Regions from separate parts of the Caballeronia sp. HLA56 genome, predicted to be linked through region 2. Evidence: riboswitches for the same ligand, from Rfam matches in the RefSeq annotation. Region 2 holds a riboswitch; the other holds the start of a gene.
The links. A riboswitch is a leader RNA that binds a small molecule or an ion and turns the genes downstream of it on or off. The one in region 2 is predicted to bind thiamine pyrophosphate.
Positions count from the first base shown of each region.

Region 1 (3,121 bases), 1.6 Mb from region 2:
GGCGCGATGTCGGTGGTGAGCGGCCCGAGCGTGTAGAAGGGCGCCTCGTCGCACCATTCCAGCTGCAGGTCCATGTTCTCCTTGATGAGCTGCATCGGCACATGGCCGGGGCCTTCGATCATCACTTGCACGTCGTGCTTCCACGCGATCTGCGTGAGTTCGCCGAGCGTCTTCAGTTCGCCGAGCTGGGCTTCGTCGTTCGCGTCGTAGATGGAGCCGGGACGCAGGCCGTCGCCGAGCGAGAACGAGACGTCGTACTGCTTCATGATCTCGCAGATGTCTTCGAAGTGCTCGTAGATAAAGCTTTCCCGATGATGCGCGAGACACCATTTCGCCATGATCGAGCCGCCGCGCGAGACGATACCCGTCATGCGGTTGGCCGTCAGCGGCACGTATTGCAGGCGCACGCCCGCGTGAATGGTGAAGTAATCGACGCCTTGCTCGGCTTGCTCGACGAGCGTGTCGCGAAAGATTTCCCAGGTCAGGTCTTCGGCCTTGCCGTTGACCTTTTCGAGCGCCTGATAGATCGGCACCGTGCCGATCGGCACCGGCGAATTGCGGATGATCCACTCGCGCGTCTCGTGAATGTGCTTGCCCGTGGACAAGTCCATCACCGTGTCGCCGCCCCAGCGGATCGCCCAGGTCATCTTGTCGACTTCCTCGCCGATCGACGAACTCACCGCCGAATTGCCGATGTTCGCGTTGATCTTCACGAGGAAGTTGCGCCCGATGATCATCGGCTCGCTTTCCGGGTGATTGATGTTCGCGGGGATGATCGCGCGGCCGCGCGCCACTTCATCGCGTACGAACTCGGGCGTGATGGCCTTCAGGGCGTCCTTGTCGAACGGCACCGCGCCGAACGACTGGCCGGGATGCTGACGGCCCATCATCGCGGCGAGCTTTGCGCCGTTCGGACCGCTCGTCTTGAGGCTTTCGAGGTATTCGGCGCGGCGCTGATTCTCGCGAATGGCGATGTATTCCATCTCCGGCGTGACGATGCCCTGCCGCGCGTAATGCATCTGCGACACGTTCTTGCCGGGCGTCGCGCGTCGCGGATGACGATGCAGATCCGGGAAGCGCAGCTCGGCCGTTTTTGGATCGGCGGCGCGCTCGCGGCCGAATTCGCTCGAAAGACCCGCGAGTTCCTCGGTGTCGCCGCGCGCTTCGATCCAGCCGGCGCGCAACGCGGGCAAACCGGAGCGGATGTCGATCTTCGCGTCCGGATCGGAGTAGGGGCCGGACGTGTCGTACACGTACACCGGCGGATTCTTTTCGCCGCCGAAACTGTCGGGCGTGTCGGACTGCGTGATCTCGCGCATCGGCACGCGGATGTCGGGCGTCGAACCCGTCACGTAGACCTTGCGCGAGTTGGGCAGCGGCGCGATGGCGGCTGCATCGACGATGGCGTTTTCGGACAGGAACTTGGGATTCGCATTCATGTGCTGTTTCTCCTTTTCAGTCGCAGGGACGGTAATTGACAGCGAGCACGCGGGCGATCGAATGAACGACGAACAAACGAACGCCGGCGAGCTCGGCTGATTCAGGAGCTAGACAGGGAGGAACGAGATGGAAAGGTGCGGGCCCGAGAAGACGTGGCGCGTGAGAGAGATACCGTGCGCCGAGGCCCGAACGCTTCCCTGCGCTGGCATTATCCAGATCAGGTTCAAAGGGTATTTCTCACCCACATTGCACGGGCCATTCAGTCGACGCAGCCGGACGAATCGCGATGTGCAACGCAGGACCCCCGCGTTAGCAGGCGTCACCATACATCGTGGCGTGGCATCTTGGCAACCGTTCGCGAAGTTTGCGCTGAAGCGCAGGCGCTTACTGCATAATGGCGAGCGCGCGATTTTCGGTACTTACCCGGATGTCGTCAGCAGTCGCCCCGCCTGTCGCTTCCGCACTTCTTTCGCTCCGTCATGCCGTCCATCGTCAGTCCCGCCTCGTTCGTCACCTGGCGCGCGCGTTCTTCAAGCTCATGCCCCGTTCGGTCGATTGGCGGCAGTCCCCATTGCAAGTCTCTTGCCCCGATCCGGGCGCGCTTCGCGGAGTAATGCATGTCTGCCGTACCTCCGCGTCTGCCGCTCGGTTTTCCCGACCGCTTTCCGTTTCGCGCTCCTCGCAGCCTCAAGGGACGCGTCGCGCTCGCGTTGGCCGTCGTTTATCTCGTGTGGGGATCGACGTATCTCGGCATTCACCTGGCGCTCGAATCGTTTCCGCCGCTCATGCTCGGCGGCCTGCGTAACCTGTGCGCTGGCGTCGGTCTCTTCGTGATTGCCGTGCATCGCAAGGCGGTGTGGCCGACGGCGCGTGAAGTACGTAATGCAGCGATCGTCGGGACTTTGCTCGAAGGTTTGTCGAGCGGGATGATGGCTTACGGCATGCGCACGGTGGGAACCGGCACGGCTGCCGTGATGGTGGCTACCGTGCCGCTCTTCGCGACGATCTTCACCGCGCTTGCCGGGCGCAGTGTGGCGAAGGGCGAATGGTTTGCGGTGGCGCTGGGTCTCGTGGGTATCGTGTTGCTCAATCATGGCGATCCCTCGCCGAGCTCGACCGTCGGCACGCTTGCCATCTTGTGCGCGGCAATTTTTTGGGCGGGCGGGGCGCATCTGGCAAGCCGTCTCTCGCAGCCTTCCAATCTGCTGATGTCGACTGCGTTGCAGATCGGGCTTGGCGGGCTTATCGCGACTGTCATCGCGTTCGTGTCAGGCGAGCGCCTTGGCCCAGTGAGCATGGGCGCGGGGTTTTCGTTCTTGTATCTCGTCGTGATCGGTTCGATGGCCGCGTATGTCGCTTATAACTTTCTCATTCGGAACACGAGCACGATTGTCGCGACGAGTTGTCTTTACGTGAATCCGGTCGTCGCGGTTTTATTGGGCGCTTTGTTGCTCGGGGAAATCATCACGCAGTGGACGGTTGTCGCCACGGTCGTGATTTTGATGAGCGTTGCGTTGTCGTTCTGGTTTGATTATCGGCGGCGCGGGTTGATTTGAGCTGCACGCCTTCCGCCTTTCCTTTTGTAAAAACCTCCTCCGCGCGCTGCATTCGCTCGTATCCGGCGCCGCTTTAGTCGGCCTTCCAGCTCGGCCCGAGCAATTCTTCTAACGAATAACAAAGC
Region 1 is NZ_BAAHOB010000005.1:2,418,006-2,421,126, reverse strand. It holds gene thiC (phosphomethylpyrimidine synthase ThiC) at 1-1,439, opposite strand, end outside; TPP riboswitch at 1,617-1,756, opposite strand; gene ACYQ47_RS30875 (EamA family transporter) at 2,058-2,996, shown strand.
Region 1: linked by a shared signal. The riboswitch ahead of thiC (phosphomethylpyrimidine synthase ThiC) and the one ahead of ACYQ47_RS23370 (FAD-dependent oxidoreductase) in region 2 are both predicted to bind thiamine pyrophosphate.

Region 2 (3,121 bases):
TTCGCGCTGATTGATGTGGATGTTCATGGCTTTGACTTTCGATGACTAGAGCGCGGCCGCGATGGCCGGTTCGCTATGCAGAAGTTCGGACCAGCGCGCGCCGCCGCGATAATCCGCGAACGATGCGGCGTCCGCGACGGTTCCGCCCGCGATGGCTTGGGCGAGTGCGCAGGCGGCATCGGCGACTTCCGGCGCGATCATGAAGCCGTGCCGATACAGGCCGTTCACGCGCACGGTCCGCGCCCCGTCCCAGACGATGGCCGGCCGATGATCCGGCAGCGTCGGCCGGCACTGAGAATTGAGTTCGAGGATGCGCGCCTCGCCGAAACCCGGATGCACCGCGAACGCCGCACTCATCAGTTCCAGCGCCGAGCGCACGCTCACGGGTGACATGTCCTCGCCTTCGACTTCGGTCGCGCCGATCACGTAAAGATCGTCCTCTTTCGGCGCGATATACAGCGGATAACGCGGATGCAGCAGCCGCACCGGCCGCGACAACCCGATGCCCGGCGCATGCACGCGCGCCACTTCCCCGCGAATACCACGCAACGCGGGCCACGCCGTTTTCCCGCCCAGCCCACGGCAATCGATGATCCAGCGCGCGTCGGGCATGGCATCGACCGGAGAATTCCAGTGCGTGCGCACGCCGCGCGCCGTAAGTCCGGCCGCGAGCGCTCGAAGCGCCTGACGATTGTCGAGTTGACCTTCGTGCGGCAGCAGCCAGCCTTGCGCGAAACGCGTGCCGAGCGCGGGTTCCGCTTGCGCGACTTCCGCGCCCGCGAGCTTGACGAAGCCGCCATTGAGCAAGCTTGCAGGCGCGTTGGCGCGCAGCCTGCGTTCGAACAGCGGCGCTTCCGCGCGATCCGCGCCGTGCCAGACGACGAGCGTGCCGTTGCGCTGAAAGTAAACCGGCTCGGGCAACTCGGCGATGAGACCCGGCCAGCGTTCCAGCGACGCCGCGCCGAGTTCGACGACGAGCGGCTCCGCACTCGTCGCCTCGGCGAGCGGCGCGAGCATCGCGGCGGCCACCCACGCAGCCGACTGCGTGCCCGCCGCGTCGCCGCGCTCGTATAGCGCGACGCCGTGGCCCGCGCCCGCGAGTTGCCACGCCACGAGCCGCCCGACGAGTCCTCCGCCGATGACGGCGAAGTCTGGCCGGCGCGCGGCGGGCTGATCGATCGTGTTCACTTTTCCGATGTCTCCTGTAGATCGAAACGAGGCTGGGCGCCGCTCCGGTCTTATCCACGACTGATAACGCCGTGCAGCAAACGCACGAACGCGAAGACAAAACTTGCAGAGGAGAGACCGGCCCGGCAGCGGCAACGCAAACAACGCGCGCCAGGCGGAAAAGAAAGATGATGGAAGAACCTGGAGGAAAGGCGCGACGGCCGCGCGTTCTCCGGAAACTTCCCTCGCCGGTATTACCCGGATCGGGTGCAAAGGGTCTCTCTCAGCCTCGCCGCGCCAGCACACCGATAATTCGATGACGTCGCGCGCGAAGCACCCCTGTTTCGTCGAAGATCATTAGACCATGAAAGCCAAAGCCGCTGCAAACCGGGATCCCCGCCTTTGGTCGCCTCAGTCGGCACTCTGGCACAATGCCGCGAGCATGGTTCTCCGCATGGTTGTGCGAATGAGCACGGAATTAAGCGGCAGTTAAGGGAACCTCTGAACAATCTTCGGGACAGGAAAGAGGCTGCTCGTGCGAGTATCGCGGCGCGGTGCGTCCATTCGTAACTCGGACCGGCATATCATCAGGAAGGTCATGGCCAATTCTCAACCGGAAAACACGCAGCAACAAGCCGACACGGTCTCTGCGTGGAGCCTCATCAAGCCCTACTGGGTCTCGGAGGAGCGCGGCTTCGCATGGGGTCTGCTCGTTGCCATCATCGCGATCAACATGACGGTCGTATGGATCAACGTGCGGCTCAACAGCTGGAGCGCGGCGTTCTACAACGCGCTGCAGAACAAGAACGTCCACGACTTTCCGCACCTTCTGCTGGTCTTCACCGGCCTCGCCTTCGCGTACATTCTGCTCGCGGTTTATGGGCGGTATCTGCGGCAGATGCTCGGCTTCCGCTGGCGCCAGTGGCTGACCAATAAGTATCTCGAACAGTGGTTCGGCGACCGCGCGTTTTACCGCATAGAACGCGACCGTCTCGCCGATAACCCCGACCAGCGGATCAGCGACGACCTGCAATCCTTCGCGACCACCACGCTGTCTCTGTCGCTCGATCTGCTTTCCACGCTCGTCACGCTCGTCACGTTCATCACCATTTTGTGGACGCTCGCGGGCGCGCTGACCATCACGGCATTCGGCACGCCGCTCGTCATTCCCGGCTACATGGTCTGGGCGGCGGCGCTTTACGCGATCATCGGCTCGGTCATCATCCAGAAGGTCGGGCATCCGCTGGTGTCGATCAACTACCAGCAACAGAAGGTCGAGGCCGATTTCCGCTTCGGGCTGATTCGCGTGCGCGAGAATGCCGAGCAGATCGCGTTTTACGATGGCATCGCCACCGAGACGGCCAACGCGAAGACCATTTTCCAGCGCATTCGCGACAACTGGTGGATGATCATGAAGTACACGAAGCGCATGACCTTCGTGCTCAGTTTCTACGGACAGATCGCCATCATCTTCCCGATCATGGTTGCCGCGCCGCGTTACTTCGCGGGCGCGTTCTCGTTCGGCGTCTTGATGCAGATTTCATCGGCGTTCGGCACGGTCAGCGATTCGTTCTCCTGGTTCATCAACAGTTACTCGACCTTGGTCGAATGGCGCGCCACGGTGAATCGTCTGCGCGAATTCAAGCGTGTGATGCGCTCGACGCATATCCGCGAGGAAACGTCGCCGGCAACGGCGCATGGCGGTATCAACCTGCATTACACGAGCACGAAAGCGCTGACTACCAAGGGGCTTGCGCTCGCGTTGCCGAATGGCACGCCGCTTTCGCGCGTGGGCGATGTGACGATAGAACCGGGATCGCGCTGGCTCATAGTCGGGCCGTCGGGCGCGGGCAAGAGCACGCTGATGCGGGCTCTGGCGGGCCTTTGGCCGTTTGGCGACGGTAGTATCGACGCACCCGTCGACGCGAAGATGCTGTTTATCCCGCAAGTGAGC
Region 2 is NZ_BAAHOB010000005.1:819,660-822,780, reverse strand. It holds gene thiS (sulfur carrier protein ThiS) at 1-27, opposite strand, end outside; gene ACYQ47_RS23370 (FAD-dependent oxidoreductase) at 46-1,188, opposite strand; TPP riboswitch at 1,391-1,518, opposite strand; gene ACYQ47_RS23365 (ABC transporter ATP-binding protein/permease) at 1,766-3,121, shown strand, end outside.